Regions from separate parts of the Arthrobacter sp. CAN_A1 genome, predicted to be linked through region 2. Evidence: predicted binding sites of a transcription regulator. Region 2 holds the regulator's gene; the other holds the start of a gene.
The links. Region 2 encodes LexA, which represses DNA repair genes until DNA is damaged. Its sites were predicted from a motif close to TCGAACANNTGTTCGA; they were not measured.

Region 1: a site for LexA is predicted at 2,890-2,905, ahead of IWX62_RS16370 (DUF6504 family protein). Genes of this name have one in related genera too.

The regions. Positions count from the first base shown of each region.
Region 1 covers NZ_JADOUR010000017.1:490-8,623, forward strand. The annotation lists gene IWX62_RS14990 (sigma-70 family RNA polymerase sigma factor) at 1-309, shown strand, start outside; gene IWX62_RS14995 (CU044_5270 family protein) at 275-1,294, shown strand; gene IWX62_RS16365 (hypothetical protein) at 1,321-1,785, opposite strand; gene IWX62_RS15005 (SOS response-associated peptidase) at 2,135-2,851, opposite strand; gene IWX62_RS16370 (DUF6504 family protein) at 2,956-3,279, shown strand; gene IWX62_RS15010 (hypothetical protein) at 3,419-3,757, shown strand; gene IWX62_RS15015 (helix-turn-helix domain-containing protein) at 3,767-3,979, opposite strand; gene IWX62_RS15020 (DNA-binding protein) at 4,177-4,785, opposite strand; gene IWX62_RS15025 (hypothetical protein) at 4,984-5,139, opposite strand; gene IWX62_RS15030 (DUF4192 domain-containing protein) at 5,410-6,447, opposite strand; gene IWX62_RS15035 (DUF3560 domain-containing protein) at 6,926-7,927, opposite strand.
Region 2 covers NZ_JADOUR010000006.1:39,088-47,221, forward strand. The annotation lists gene hisH (imidazole glycerol phosphate synthase subunit HisH) at 1-420, opposite strand, end outside; gene hisB (imidazoleglycerol-phosphate dehydratase HisB) at 417-1,034, opposite strand; gene IWX62_RS08685 (histidinol-phosphate transaminase) at 1,118-2,227, opposite strand; gene IWX62_RS08690 (LysM peptidoglycan-binding domain-containing protein) at 2,385-2,744, opposite strand; gene lexA (transcriptional repressor LexA) at 3,197-3,853, shown strand; gene IWX62_RS08700 (ATP-dependent DNA helicase) at 3,929-5,950, opposite strand; gene hflX (GTPase HflX) at 5,943-7,487, opposite strand; gene IWX62_RS08710 (class I SAM-dependent methyltransferase) at 7,620-8,134, shown strand, end outside.

The DNA.
Region 1 (8,134 bases), on a different contig from region 2:
GTGGAACGACCCGACAGCCAGAAACCGATGGAAGACGTTGACGCGGCGATCGATGCACAAGTTTCTAGTCGCCTCATTGTTGCTGCCCTCGCCGCGATGCCGGCCAAAGACCGGGACACCATCCTTCTGTTCGCGTGGGCGGAACTGTCGTACGAGGGCATAGCAACAGCAATGGACGTTCCTATAGGCACCGTCCGCTCACGCCTTCATCGAGCACGCACTTCGCTTCGCTCGACACTCGGATCTTCACCCCATTTTGTAGAGGAAGGTAGCCATGAACGAGCTACAGCTGCTCAAAGAAACGCGTAAAATCGACAGCCCTGTTCCTGCCGCATCACTGGATCGTGGACTGGCTCAGCTCATGTCGACCATTGAAAAAGACACACGGCGCCCATCGAAGACCAAACGGTGGAGCCGGCCGAGGCGATCTTTGATCGCTGTCGCTGCGGCAGCTGCCCTGGTTGTCGGACCAATGGCAGTTGGCATCATCTTGCCTGACTCGCCTCAAGGTGCCACCGCTGAAGCCGCGGAAATTCTGGACGAAGCAGCCCTGGCCACAATCGAAACGGCAGACCCAATCGTGGGGGCCGGCCAATATTTGATGATCGACACCAACGCCGTGTACGGATCCTCAATAGTCCACGACGGCACCCAGCACACATGGCTGGCCACCCAGGACTCGCAGCTTTACATACCCACAGACCGATCAGAGGAATGGGTATGGGTCAGAGAGCCTGAAGTCCCCGTCACCTTCTTCAGCGACGAATCGCGTGAAGCCGCAGAGGAGATTTCCAAATCGACTGAACCCTTCGGGCAAACAGTGCGGGCTCCGGGGGGTGGGTTTTACGGAAGCCCCCAGCAATTCCTCGGTAAACCGTTGGATGACGCTATACAAGATTCTCCTCGCGACCCGCAAGAACTCCTGGACCTCATCTATGCCACAACCGAGGGGGAAGGCTGGTCGCCAGAACAACAGGCTTTGACGACAATCGCTGATTTCCTTCGAACTGGAGCGGTACCGGCGAACCTTCGGTCTGCCCTCTACGGGGCGGCAGCCCTTATTGATGGTGTGGAAGTAGTCGATGAAAGTGCAACGATCGACGGTCGAAGCGGCACAGCGATCGGTATCGAAACACCAGATCACGCCTGGCGACAGGACATCATCATCGACGTGGAAACAGGCTTGATGATCGGTGAGCGAGTCACTTCACTGAAAACGACTCCGCAATACCCTGCGGGCACCGTCATCTCTTGGACCACAAGCGAAACCTCCGTCGTAGATTTCGCGCCATAGGCCATCACCAACTCGACCACACAAGCTTAAAAGTTGATTCCAGATGCTGCTTCACACCGTTGGTCGAACAAGGACCACCCACGCTTCAATAAAAGAAACGAAGCGGCGAAGGGTTCAGCTATGGCCTCAAGAGAACCTGTTGCTGTGCCGGCTGTGAGGGGTTCACCCTTCTGAGGAGGTCCAAGCGTTGCCCTAAGTGTCAGAGCCCAGGTCAGCGCATGAGCATCCCCGCTCATCTGCCTCCACAACAACATGACACTGTTCTGCTTCCCCGGATCATCCCGGAATACGTAACCGGCCGCAAAAGGAATGACGTCATCGGAAATGTTGAGGCCACGAGGTTGGCCGCCTACCTCTATCGCCGTTGCTCTCCGACCATCAAGCCAGCCCAGCTGCTCATGAATCTTTTTGCAGTCCTCTTCGGATAGATCAGGCATGTTCAAGCATTCAAGGTGAAACTGTCGAAGCCTCTTGTACGCCTCAACAATCACTGTCAGCCCGCGCTCTCGGCGGACAGTAGGGTCATCAGGGCCCAATACATAGACCGCCTGGGCTGACGCCAGTAGCGCCCCTCGAAGCGTAGTGAAATGCGCGGATGGATACAGCTCGCCAGCCTTTACGGCTGTCCACGCTAAGCGCAGGTGTTCCCCGGCGGATACAAGAGACAGTCGCGCCTCATCACTAATCGGGTGGACAAATACCTTGTTATCCTCGTGCAACTCGCTGCCTCGCTGCGGACGCTCAATCTGCTGCGCGCGGAGCCGCCAATCGTCAAGCTGAGGAGCGTAGGACTCCAGATGCTTGAGATACGCATCGTGTCTATTTCTCGCCCGCGACTCGTTATCCACCACGGACCTCAACAATCAGCTGCGGGCCGTTGTTGCGTACTGATCCAACTTCTTTGCCGACAACTCGGGGCACCAGGTGAGGTTCAGGCATGGCATTCACTAGCTCGCGGACCTGGTTCTTGTCCGTCGTAGCTGAATCCAGCCAATCGACCTGGAGGTCTTTGGGAATGATGAGCGGTGATCGTTCGTGGATATGCCCTAGCGCGTCGGTGGCCGACGTCGTGATGACAGTCGCGGTGACCAGCCACTTTTCCGGGTGGTCCTCGGCCAGCTCAGGATTGGGCCAGAACTCATAAAGGCCGGCTACGGCCAACAGCTCATCCTCATTCTCGGGGTGTAGGTAGGTCGGGGTTTTCGTGCCGTCCTGGTTCTTCTGCCACTCGTAGTACCCGTTCATCGGGATCAGCGCCCGGCGCTTCGCCGCGGCGGTACGAAATGACGGCTTCTCCGTGATCGTCTCTGACCTGGCGTTGATCATCCTGGCCCCGGCTTTGGGGTCTTTGGACCATACCGGGACTAACCCCCAACGGGCCGTCTCTAGGCGGCGCTCTAGCACCCCGTCAGCGTCCGGGCGTTCGGTGATGAACCGAATGTCCTGCATGGGTGCGACGTTCCACGACGGCTGAATATCTGGGCTCTGATCGGTGATGACCTCAAAGGTGTCCACCAGGGCCTGTTTGTTTCCCGCAATCACGAAGCGTCCGCACATACGGCTCATTCTGCCGCACCGCTGAGGGTTCCCATAAATCGAACATGTGTTCTAATTTTGACCCTGACGGCATGACGGATCACAGGGTGAAGGGCGGCGCGCACATGACAACACAAACGACGGAGACTAGGCCACGGACGGTCAACGAACCGGTAGACGTGAGGTTCAGTAGCAGCGGCGCTCCCCTGGCGATGCGGTGGCGTGGCCGGATCTGGCAGGCAGTCAGGGAACCGGTGAGCTGGTCCAGCACCCGGAGCTGGTGGGAGCCAGGAAACACCCCCGTAAACGGGCAGGGCAGTCTCATCACCAAGCGTGTGTGGCGGTTCCAAGCTCAAACCGGGCCGGTCTCCCCCACCCTGGAGGTCGATATCAGCTCGGATCCACATACTGACGGGTGGCAGCTACGGCGGATCGCTGGGGCTGAGTGAATGTCGGTGCTGGGCTCTAACGTGATGGTGCCGGTGCCCTAGAGCGGGGGGGCTTCTAAGACACCGGCCCGGTGAGCCGAGGACTCAATCAAACTCGGCTCACTTCACAGTCTATTTTTCGTTTCTGAGAGTTAGCAGAGTGGCGGCAAACGCCGTGGGCCAGAACAAGCGGTACAGAAACTACTATGACCGGTTATTGGATGGGTGGATTGAGGAACTGGTGATGCGGGAGGAACCGGTGATGCTCACGGAGGCGGAACTGGATTTACCGTCGAATCCTGTTCATGAGTTCCCTGCTCCGCGGCGGGTGCATATCTGGATTCGTTACCCGTCGAGCGCGTACCGGGTGAAGGGACACGCAACGGCGTGGACAAAGGCAGCGGTCAAGGTCTCGTTCTTCGAGCCGGGCATCAAGACCCAGCGCCAGGGCTGGGTATGGGTCGGCGCGGTAACTCCCGCTGCGCCGGATGAGTTGTAGTCGCTGCGGTTAGTGGCCGGTGTTGGCGGGTAGGTCACCACGGCGGATTGCCTCGTTTGTTCGCTGGTAGGCGTCGTTGATGTAGTCCTCGAGTGTGGTCCGCTCGATACGCCATTGCCCTCGGCCACCAATTTGGATTGCCGGCAGATCCCCTACTCTGATCAGTGCCCGGATCTGGCTTGTGCTGGTGTTTAGTTCCTCGGCCACGTCGGGGATGGTCATAAAGCGGGCGGGTTCGGCTGTGTTCACTGGTTCATCCTCCGTAGGTGTTGAACCCAGGCGGGGTCACTAAATGTTGGTGGGGCCGGTTCCTGCACCACACAGTTACCGGCCCCGCTTGTTTCTTCTGGTTTTCCCTGCGAAAGGAAATCTGGTTTTAGCCTAGCGGTTTCTCTTCGTGAGGCATCTGCCTCGCCGTTTTACTTTTTGCTCGCTGTCTCGTCGGCTTGGGGTGTGATGCGCTGGAGGAGTGCGTCGTGGCTTTGTTGCAGCGTGTCGGCCCGGGCGCGGGCGGCTGCCAAGTCAGTAGCGAGCGTGCCAGCGTCGGAGCGGGAACGCTCGGCGGCGGTTTCTGCTTGGCGGGCACGTTCCTCCGCGTCCTGCGCCCGGCTCACGGCGGCTACGAGTTCCGCGTTCAACGCCGCAGCATCAGCCGTGTTTTTGTTGGTGATGCGATCGAGGTCTGCGACGAGCTCGGCCAGTTCAGTGTCTTTGTCTTGGCCCTCTTTCACCCAGCGGGCTTCGAGGGCTGCATGCTGCTCGGCGGCCAACGCCACGGCATCAGCCCACACCGATCCGGCCAACCGTGCCGCTTGGTCAAGCAGCGGTTGCGGTGTTGCGACGATCCGTGAGCCGGCGACAGCGCTCTCTTCCCGCCACGCCTTCAAATACCTGGTGGCGTCGGCGTTGGAGACGCCTGCGGCTTCCCGGACACTGGACACCGTGGGGTTACGCTCGGCACTGATTTTCTCGGCGGCGGCGAACACCCTGTCCCGGGCCGACCCCGTCGGGCTAATTTGCTCACTCATCACAGCGGACCACTCTCGAAGTAGTAGGAATAGTAGTAATCCTACTACTATTCCTCCATGTTTGCTACTTCCGCGGTTTGGGTGTGCCATAAGGGATCCGGATTCACCGGGCCGGTTCGGTGCGGCACAGCGGATCCCCCTCTTGGCGGGGGATAACTTAGCCCTCAAGGCGGCCCATAGGGCCCACTGGTTGAGAGGTTAGTTGTTGGGCTGGTGTTTAGCGTCGGTCCAGGTGAGATCTGGACGTGAAACGTTCAGCTGCAGGGGCATGTTCTCTGCCAGGGCTCGCTCTGCGGTGGTCTCTGGTGCGTAGGTCAGGGTGTGTGCTGGCTGGATAAGATCGGTGCCGGGCATGGCGGGTTCCCTGTTCTCTCGCGGTCGGTGCTGGTTTCACTGTATCGACCTGCCCTGTAGTGACTTGGTCTGCGTTGGCTTGTTCTGGGGCGGGGTGGCCTGTTGGCACGGCTGCGTACTTGGTGGGAGCTGGTGGCGTGTAGGTGCGGCGACCGGAGGAGCGAAGCGGGGGAGGTCGCCGCCGCGCATCCTGGCCGGTGAGCGTGGAAGTGCGTAGAGCAGGGCCGGGAACCTGCCGCGGTGGACTGGTCCCCGGCCCTGCTGTCGGTGTTAGTGCTGGTAGGCCGTTTTTGCGCTCTTGGTGCATTCAGCGATAACGCCGGTGCCGGTGAATTTCAGCAGCAGCGCCGCGAGTCGGCTCTCGGGGTCGGCTTCCTTCGCTTTGGTCAGGTACAGGTGCGCGATTGATCCCTTGCCCTTGTACCAATTGATCCAGCCGAGCAGGGTAAATAGTGGTGCTCGGGCTTCGTTCGGGGTGAACGGGAGCAGGTCGGTGGCGAGCTGTTGCACGGCATCGACTCGGCTCCAATCGGGTCGGCCAACGAAACGGCCGATCAGGGTCAAGGTCATTTCGTGGGGGTCGTTGCTGGTGTTGATGGTGTCGGCCATGATCCGATCACGGACGTTCGGGGCGTGGAGTGCGGCGACGAGCTGCACCGCGGTTTCCTCGGTCGGGGTGGTTCCGGTGGTGTCCTGCCAGAGGGCCCGGTTTTCGGTCATCACGGGAGTTGTCCAGTCGGTGGGGTCGATCTCTGCCCAGCCGGTCACGGTTTCCGCGATCTGGTTGAGAACGGTTTCCGCGTGTCCGCCGGTGAATACTGGGTCCGCCACGCTATCGCGCTGCGCGTTGGAGCCGTCAAAGATCAGTCGGGCGTTCAGGGCGCTGTCGGCGATTTCGGCCAGCGGGTGCGTGGTGCAGCAGTCCTCATCGTCGCAAAAGTAGGTCATCCAGTGCTCATCGGTGACAATCCAGCTATCGCGGATATTCATGCCAGCGGCGTGCAGCGCCGTATCGAGGGCTTCGGCGTGCGCGGTGAAGGGCTTTACACCGTCAATGGTGGGCTGGTTGGTGTAGAGGATGAACAGGGAGCCGTCGGCGTCTTGATCGTTGGCGAGGTAGCCAACGACTGACGCGGCGAACTCTTCCGGGTTGCCTTCTTGGTGCGCGTCGATGCGCAGCGTCACGCCGAGCCGCTTGCCGTGCATGGTCATCAGCACGAAGGATTCACGCGGGGCAAATCCGAGGCCGTGCGGGACGTAGGCCAGAATGTCAGCCGGGGACGTGACGGCAATGGGCGAGTTGTTCATGGTGGTGCTCCTTTTCGCAGTGGCGGGGGTTCGGTGGTGGGGCTTCTAAAAGTGGTGGTCCAGCAGTTGGCCTCTCCCCCGTTGTTTTTGCCTGCTGGCAAAGCTTGCGTAGCTGTGCCTGTCGGAACCTGGTCAACCCGTAGGGCAAGAGATCGGGCCAAGAGGGGAAGGAAATAAGCGACCTTGGGAGCGCCGGACACCTTGGCTCGATCGCGCAGCGGCGTAGCCGTTGAGCTGGTGGAGCAGGCACGTATGATCCGAAGGACAGCAGCAAAAAAGAGAAAGATCCCGCCGGTGGCGACGTAGGAGCCGGCGGCAGCACAGCCCGCAGCGCAGCGAAGGACCGCTTGTTCCTGGTGCGAGCTAGCGAGTACCTGGGGCTCATGTTCGCCTGGGCCGGCTCCGTCCGGGCCGGGCAGCACCCCCGCGCCCGTGCTGTTGATAGGCAGGGTGGGGGCGGGGCACTGTGGCCGGGTGGTTAGCTCGCTGCCTCGGCTGGTGTTTCCGCTGCGGTGGTTGCTTCTTCTTTGGTGCGGTGGTCCCTGATCTGGGCGTAGTCGGCCTTTTGGGTCCAGCTGTACTCGGTGATGAGTGAAACGGTTTTCTGGTTGGCTCGGGCTACTTCGTGCCAGCTCCCACCAATGCGGACGTAATCGCCTTTGTTGATCTGCTCGCGGGTGTAGTTGGTGGCCTGGCCTTCGGCTATCTGGGTTTCCCTGATGCCCTGCCAGTAGGTGAGCTGGTCCAGCTCATCGGCCAACATGCCTTGAAGGTGCGCCCGGTAATCCCCCGTGGCCGGTGCCGTCGTCTCGACGTATCCCCCGGCGAACGTGTGGGAACTGCCGTTGATTTTCCGCTCGGTGGCGCGGATTGCTGTTTCTAGGGTTTTGATCCGTGATGCCACGGCGGCGGGGCTGTAGCGGCGGTCAGTGGTTCGGGCTGCTGTCGCTGCGCGTTCGGCGGTTGCCTTGGCTTCCTCGGTGGCTTGGACTGATTTGCCCATGGCCCGGTCTGCGGTGGCAATGGCGCGGCGGTGCCGGTTCTCTGAGTGGTGGCCTATCTTGATGGGTTCCCCACCTTCGGGCAGTCGGCGCAGCGCTGCCCGCGCTGAGTCGTAGGCCGCTGTTTCGGCGTCTTGTTTTCGCTCGGCCTTCGCGGCCAGGGCGTCGGCGCGGTCTTGCTGGCGTTCAATCTTTCCCACTTCTACTTCGGCGGTGCTGCGGCTGGTGCGGTCAATGTCGGTTTCGACGCTGAAACCTGCCTCGGTGAGTGCCGCCGTGGTGCGGTTGATGACGTGCATTTTGGGCTGACGGTCCCGGGACATGGGCACGAACCACGCGGCGATGCTGCGGCCCCAGCGCCAACCGTTGACCTTCAAGAGGGGCGCGGTTCCATCACCTTTAGCCGTTCCCTCGATCAGGGTTCCGGCCTCGTGGGTGTGGGTGATGATCAGCGTTGCCGTGCTGGTCTCAACGTTCATGGTGGTGCTCCTTTTCGCAGTAGTGGGGTCGGTGGTGGGGCTTCTATGTGGTGGTCCAGCAGTTGGCCCTTCCCCCGTTGTTTTTGCCTGCTGGCGAAGCTTGCGGAGCTGTGCCTGTCGGAACCTGGTCAACCCGTAGGGCAAGAGATTGGGGCAAGGTGGGAGGAAATAAGGGACGTAGGAGCGCCGGACACCTTGGGTCGATCG
Region 2 (8,134 bases):
CTCCTCGATGCCGTCGAAAAGGGTTGACCCCTCGGGTGCTGTCACCGTGTTCCAGCCCATGTGGGGAACGACGTCGGCCCGGAGCCGCTCAACGGTGCCCGGCCACTCACCCATCCCCTCGGTCCTGACGCCGTGCTCGACCCCCTCGTCGAAGAGGATCTGGAGTCCAACGCAGATCCCCAGGACCGGCCGACCGCCGGCCACCCGTCGGCCGATCATGCGCAGCGCGTCGACGTCCTTGAGGCCCTTCATGACTGTGGCAAAAGCGCCGACGCCGGGCACCACCAGCCCGTCGGCGTTGAGGACGTCGTCGGGCTTGGCGCTCAACGTAACCTCGGCACCTATGTGCTCAAGGGCGCGCACCGCTGAACGGATGTTGCCTGAGCCATAGTCGAGGACTGTGACGCGCGGCGCGCTCATAGCGCCCCTTTGGTGGAAGGGACACCGTCGACCCGTGGGTCCGGCTCCACTGCGGCCCGGAGCGCACGGGCAAACGCCTTGAACTGGGCTTCGACAATGTGGTGCGGATCGCGCCCGCCGAGGACCGTCATGTGCAGGCAGATCTGGGCGTGCAGGGTGATCGCTTCGAAAACGTGGCGGGTGAGGGAACCAGTGAAATGTCCGCCAATCAGGTGGTACTCCTGGCCCGCCGGTTCACCCGTGTGCACCAGGTAGGGCCGGCCCGAAATGTCGACTACCGCGTTGGCCAGGGCCTCATCCAGGGGCACAGTGGCTTCACCGAACCGGCGGATGCCGGCCTTGGTGCCAAGCGCTTCGCGGAGCACTTCACCGATGGTGATGGCGACATCCTCGACCGTGTGGTGGGCATCAATGTGGGTGTCACCGGTGGCCCGGACCGTCAGGTCGATCAGCGAGTGCTTGGCCAGAGCGGTCAGCATGTGGTCATAGAAGGGCACAGAGGTGCTGATCTCTGCGCGACCCGTGCCGTCGAGATCCAGTTGGACGAACACTGACGATTCGCTGGTGGTCCGTTCCCGGCTCGCGGTGCGTCCGACGGTGGTTTCCACGCTCATGGCTATCCTTCGATTGGTACGTAGCAGATGGGTGACGGTAGATGGCTCATGCGGGTGCCGCATCGAGAGGGCCCCCTACCAGTCTAGGAGACGGTTTTCCCCAGCAGGGCGCTAAGGGAGTCAAGGAACACTGTGGTCTCCGTCTCGGTGCCTGCGGTGACCCGCAGATGGCCCGGAATGCCGACGTCGCGAATCAGCACCCCTGCCTCGAGGAGGCCCTGCCAGATCCCTTGCGGATCCTCAAGCCCACCGAACAGGACAAAGTTCGCATCCGAGGGCGCAGGAGTCAGGCCCAATGCCCGGAGGCTCTCAACGATCCGGTCGCGCTGGGTCTTGATGTCTTCCACGTTGGCGAGCAGCTGGGTCGAGTGTGTCAACGCCGCATTGGCAGCCGCCTGGGTGATGGCTGACAGGTGGTAGGGCAACCGGACGAGGCGTAGCGCGTCAGCGACCTCTGGTGCAGACGCCAGATAGCCAAGCCGCGCGCCAGCCATGGCAAAGGCCTTACTCATGGTGCGGGACACCACAAGACGCTCACGTCCCTTCAACAGCGTCAAAGCGCTGACGGTGTCTGAGTGGGCGAACTCAGCGTAGGCCTCATCAACAATCACGATGGCGTTGGCCTTACCGCTCGCCTCGTAAACGGCTTCCACCACATCCAGGCCCAGGGCGGTCCCCGTCGGGTTGTTGGGCGAGCAGAGGAAGACTACGTTGGCGCCGGAGTCGTGCACCTGACGCGCGGCGTCTTCGGCGCCCAAGGTGAACGATTCATTGCCTTCACCGGGGATGTAGCGCGTGCCGGTGCTGCTGGCGAGCAGAGGATACATGGAGTAGGTCGGTGGGAAACCGATCGCCGACCGGCCCGGCCCACCGAAGGCCTGGAGAAGGTGCTGCAGCACCTCGTTGGAGCCGTTGGCTGCCCACAAATTATCAGGCGTCAACCCATGGCCCAGGTACCGCGCGAGGTTGGACCGCAGGTCACTGAACTCCCGGTCAGGGTAGCGGTTGAGTCCGCCGACTTCCCGGCTGACCGCATCAACAATTGCCTGCCTGACGTCGTCGGGGACGCCGTAGGTGTTCTCGTTGACGTTGAGGAGGATGGGCACATCCAACTGGGGTGCCCCATAGGGATGCTTACCCCGCAGATCATCACGCAGGGGCAACCGGCTCAACCGCTCAAACTGTTCACTCACCTATCAAGGTTATGCGCCGAGCCGTGCAAGAGCAGAATCAGGGGAAACTTCGAACGTCCCGCCCCGAGGGACTCCCGGCAGCCGAGACTGGCTGGCCGGTCCGCCGTGGATGGCGCGACTCGAAAGAGTCTCTGGGGTATGAGTCCTCTGGAAGGTCTTACCGATTGGTCGGGACGTCCAGCTGCTGGCCGGCCTGGAGAACTGAGGTACCCAGGCTGTTCAGTTCAACGATTTCGGAGACCACGTCGCGCGGATCGCGGTCTGGAGCGAACTCAGTGGCAATCTGCCAGATGGTTTCGCCCGCGGCGACGCTGACGCTGACGGTCTGTGTGACCTCTCCACCCTCGGCTGCGGCCTTGGCGGGCGAGTTGAAGAACCCTGACAACATCAGGACGGCAGACGCCAGCAGGACAATTGGCAGCCCGACCAGCAGGAGCCTGCCCCTACGGGTGAGTCGGAGCTTGGCCGCGCCGTTCTCGGCGACGGGGGAGTTTTGATGTGTGGTGATGACAGACATGGATAGACCTCTCTGTACTCTCGAATCAGTCCATTCGAATCCGGGTTTCAACCCGAACCAACCGTGACGGTTGAAGGTAGTGTTCGAGCGAAAACAGGACTGACCTGTTTCATTCGAACTTATCTTCGAATTGCTGCTTTCTTATTTTTAGCACTCATTGACGAACTTTGTCGAGACACGATCGAACAAATGTTTGAAAACGTGTCCCAACTCCCCTACCGTTAGGGCAAGGATGAACGTTCGGTTCCAGCAGAAATCAGCACATCATCCGCCTCTGACAAAATAAGCTCGGCGCCCTGAATCCAGGGATCAGCCGGGGTACATGGATTCTTATCGAAGGGACCGAGACCGTGAAAGAGTCCGACGGACCACTGGATGAACAAACTTCAGATCAGGCCCCCGCTCCGCTTCCTACGCGTGGTCGCCCCCGCGGCCGGCAGGTGCCCAAGGGCATGACAGCCCGGCAGAAGAAGATCCTCGAAACCATCCAGCGGGCCATCGGTACAAACGGCTACCCGCCGTCGATGCGGGAAATTGGGGACACGGTGGGGCTTGCCAGCCTGTCGAGCGTGACGCATCAACTGTCACAGCTGGAACGGATGGGCTATCTCCGCCGTGACCCGAAACGTCCCCGCGCCATGGAGATCCTGCTTCCGCTGACACTCGACCACGATCACAAGAGGGCGCCCGAGGGATCAGATTCCCACGGCCCGTCGGGGATCGGCGGTGCGGTGGACGCGGCGATGGTGCCGCTGGTTGGCCGGATCGCAGCAGGCGGGCCAGTCCTGGCTGATCAGGTCATCGAGGATGTGATGCCGTTGCCGCGTCAACTCGTCGGCCATGGAGATCTGTTTATGCTCCGCGTCTACGGCGACTCGATGATCGACGCGGCCATCTGCGACGGCGATTGGGTGGTAGTCCGCCGACAGCAGGAGGCGCAGAACGGCGACATTGTGGCGGCTCTGTTGGATGACGAGGCGACAGTGAAGACTTTCCGGCAACGCGACGGCCACACCTGGCTCCTCCCGCAGAACACCCAGTACGAGCCGATCCTCGGCGATCTGGCCACGATCATGGGCAAGGTTGTCTCCGTGATGCGCGCTCTCTAGCATCACACCACCTCCCCACTCACCCCCACCACCCCCACCCCGGGCGGTATGGGGTTCGGACGGCGATTGGCCGCGTTAGGTGCCAGGCTCTCCGGCCAGGCGCTGGAGCACGCCCACCGCGGTCGCGCGATCGGTTGTCGACCAGAAGGGTGGCAGCGCGGCGCGCAGGAACGACCCGTAGCGTGCGTTGGCCAGCCGGGAGTCGAGGATCGCCACTACTCCCCTGTCTTCGGTCGCCCGGATGAGGCGTCCGGCGCCCTGCGCCAACCGGACGGCGGCATGGGTCGCTGAAACGCTCATGAAACCGTTGCCGCCGGCTTTGGCCACCGCCCTGGTCCTCGCGGTCATCAGGGGATCGTCCGGTCGGGGGAAAGGTATCCGGTCGATGGTGACCAGTCGACAGGACCTGCCCGGGACGTCGACGCCCTGCCAGAGGGACATGGTGCCGAAGAGACACGTGTCGGGTTCATCGGAGAACTGTTTGACCAGGGCTGACATCGAGGATTCGCCCTGGCACAGGATCTCGAAATCCACCCTCGGACGCAGCGCCTCGGCAGCTTCCTCGGCGGCCCGGCGGGAAGAGAAGAGTCCCAGCGCGCCGCCCCGGGACGCTTTGAGAAGGACCTCAAGTTCGTCAAGCTGTTCTGCCGAGGTACCCCGTTCAGGCTTCGGCAGGTCTTTGGCGACGTAGAGCACGCCCTGTCTCGGGTAATCAAACGGACTGCCGACGTCGACGCCCGTCCAGGAGGGAGCCGACGCTCCGGCCAGGCCCAGCGACCCGGCAACCGGGCCGAACTCGGAGCCAATCGCCAGCGTTGCCGACGTGAGCACCACGGTGTGATCGGCGAACAGGCCCTCCCGCAGTTTCCCTGCCACCGACAGTGGAGCAATGTTGATCGTGGCCGGTGCGGCGTCGTCGGGCTGGGAGTACCCGGTGCCAGGCGAGAAGGTGCTGGGCCGTGAGGCCCACAGCACTTCGCCCGCGGGGGTGGCCGTGAGGAGGCGTTCACACAGTTCGAACACCGCCAGCACATGGGACTTGGCCAGCTGGCGTCCGCCGTCGGCGGGGGTTGGGCCGTCGCCCTTGGCATCGGACAGGACGGCACGGCAGGCCTCCCGGACCTGGGTGATGGCCGATTCCTGCTCTTCATCCAGCCCCGAAGCCATCAGACCCGAGGGAATCCCTTCCACTGTCGACTCGAAGAACCGGTTCGCCGCGTCCAGTGGCTCGGCACTGACCGAGAGGTGTCTGCGCGCGGCTGACGCCGCGGCGGAGATCATGCCGGTGGAGAGCTGCCCGGACACCGCCCCGGTGACGCGGTCATGCAGTTCGTGGGCTTCGTCAATCACGACGACGTCGTACTCGGGGAGCACAGCCAGCCCCTCGAAGGCGCTGATGGCGAGCATCGCGTGGTTGGTGATGACAATGTCGGCGTCCCCGGCTTTGGCCCGGGCCCGTTCGCTGAAGCACTCGGCGGCGACCGGGCACTTCTGTGCGCCGAGACATTCCATACTGGTTACCGACACCTGGCGCCAGGCCTGCTCACTGACGCCGGGGGTTATCTCGTCACGGTCACCGGTTTCGGTGGTCTCAGCCCATTCCCTGAGTCGGACCACCTCGCGGCCCAGCGGTGTGGCGGGGCCAGCCGCCGGGTGCGGGGCTGCGGTGTCCTCTCCCATGCTGAAGAGCGCCTCGGGTGCGCCTTCCTCGGGGAAACCGCCGCCCGTCTTGTGTTTGCACACGTAATTGCCGCGGCCCTTCAGGAGCACAACCTCCACTGGCCGGGGCAGTTTCCCCTTGAGCGCTTTCAGCAGCCGTGGCACGTCCCGTCCAACAATCTGCGCCTGGAGGGCAAGGGTGGCCGTGGAGACGATGGCTGGCTTGTCATGAGTCAGTGCGTGGGAGATGAGCGGAATCAGGTAGGCAAGGGACTTCCCGGTTCCCGTGCCCGCCTGGACCAGCAGATGGTCACCGGAGGTCAACGCCTCGGCGACCCGCTGGGTCATCTCGTGCTGGCCGGCACGGTTCTCGCCGCCCATGGCTTCGACAGCTGCATCGAGGAGTTCCAGCGGCCCAGTGGCGCCACTGTCAGGCATGCTGGCGGAATTCCTCCAGATCGGCGGCGAGACCTTCACGAACCATCACGTCGAGGCGGGTGCCCGATTCAACGTGTTCGAGGGTGAGGATTTCGGCGTCGGACTGGTGCAGCCGGCTTACGACGTCGCCCCGCTCGTAAGGCACCAGCAGGGTCAGTTTGACGCTGGGGCGCGGGATAGCGGCGCTGACGGCTTCCAGCAGCTCGGCGATGCCCTGCCCGGTGCGGGCCGAGACCACAATGTGCCGTGGTTCGCGTTGGCGCAGACGCTCGATCACAAAGGGATCTGCGGCGTCGGCCTTGTTCAGGACAATGATTTCGGGGACTTTACGGGCATCCACCTCGGAAAGGACCTCCCGCACCGCGGCGATCTGACCCTCCGGATCGGGATGGGATACATCCACCACATGCAGGATCAGGTCCGAGTCGGCAATCTCCTCCAGCGTCGAACGGAACGCCTCGACGAGCTGCGTCGGCAGCGACCTGACGAACCCCACGGTATCGGCGAGGGTATAGCCCAGCCCATCGGCGGTCTCGGCCTTGCGCACCGTCGGGTCAAGGGTGGCAAACAGCGCATTCTCGACCAGGACGCCGGCGTCGGTCAGCCGGTTCAGAAGCGAAGACTTCCCAGCGTTGGTGTATCCCGCGATCGCTACCGAGGGGATCTCATTACGACGGCGGTTGGCGCGTTTGGTTTCGCGGGCTGGCTTCATGGCGCTGATTTCGCGGCGCAGCTTGGCCATCCGGGTGCGGATCTTCCGCCGATCGAGCTCGATCTTCGTTTCGCCGGGCCCACGGGAGCCCATGCCGGCGCCGGCGCCACCGACCTGGCCACCGGCCTGACGGGACATCGAGTCGCCCCAGCCACGGAGCCTGGGGAGGAGGTACTCGAGTTGGGCTAGCTCAACCTGCGCCTTGCCTTCACGGGATTTGGCGTGCTGGGCGAAAATATCGAGGATCAGTGCGGTCCGGTCGATGACCTTGACCTTGACGATGTCCTCCAGCCCGCGGCGCTGGGAGGGTGAGAGCTCGCTGTCGACGATGACGGTGTCGGCACCGGTGGCGACCACGATGTCCTTGAGCTCCTGGGCTTTACCCGAGCCGAGGAAGGTGCCGGGGTCAGGTTTGAGGCGCCGCTGGACGATTCCGTCGAGCACCTCGGAGCCGGCGGTGGCGGCAAGGGCGGAAAGCTCGCGCAGGGAGTTCTCGGCATCTTCGGCGGTGCCTTCGCTCCAGAGCCCGGCGAGGACCACCCGCTCCAGGCGGAGCTGCCGGTACTCGACCTCGGTGACATCTTCGAGTTCAGTGGACAGGCCTGCGACGCGCCTCAGCGCGCGTCGTTCGTCGAGATCCTGTTGGTCGCCATCGTAGGACGACCGTTCGCCGTCGTTCGCCGAGGAAGGACCTGCGAAACGGTTTCCGGCACCCTTCGCGGACGCCGCCTCATCCTTGGCCAGGATCCTATCGATGACTGCCTGAATTTCAGCTGGGCCGATCTCCGGTTCCGGCGTGGCCGGTCCCCCGTTACTCGTGGACATACGCTCCCTAAAGTGGTGTTCCTCAATCGTAGTCTCCCCCACAGTCATCGGGTGAGGTGATTCACTGAGCGCGCAATCCGGCGCCTGCCCGGGTTCCGGAAAGCCTCAACCCCTCGACTACGCTGGTTTGTTATGGATTCCCACTACTTCAGCGCCCAGCCGTCTGGCCCGGAAACCCGCAAACCGCTGCGCACGGTACTCGCCGGGCTGGAGCGCACCCTGGTGACCTCCTCGGGTATTTTCAGCTCTGATTCGATTGACAAAGGCACCCGCATCCTGCTCGCTGAGGCGCCAGATCCGGTGGGCGCGCGGATGTTGGATATTGGCTGCGGCTGGGGGCCGCTGGCGCTGACGATGGCCCTCAAGGCGCCCGACGCCGAAGTGATCGCCATCGACGTCAACGAACGGGCCCTGGCGCTCACTGCGGAGAACGCGAAGCTGTTGGGGCTGGGCAAGGTCCTGGTCCAGCGGCCGGAGGAGGTCGACGCCGACGCGACCTTCGACACCATCTGGTCCAATCCGCCGATCCGGGTAGGCAAGGATGAGTTGCACGCACTGCTGCTGAAGTGGCTTCCGCGGCTGTCCCCTGCCGGCTCAGCCTGGCTGGTGGTGCAGAAGAACCTGGGCGCTGACTCGCTGCAGAAGTG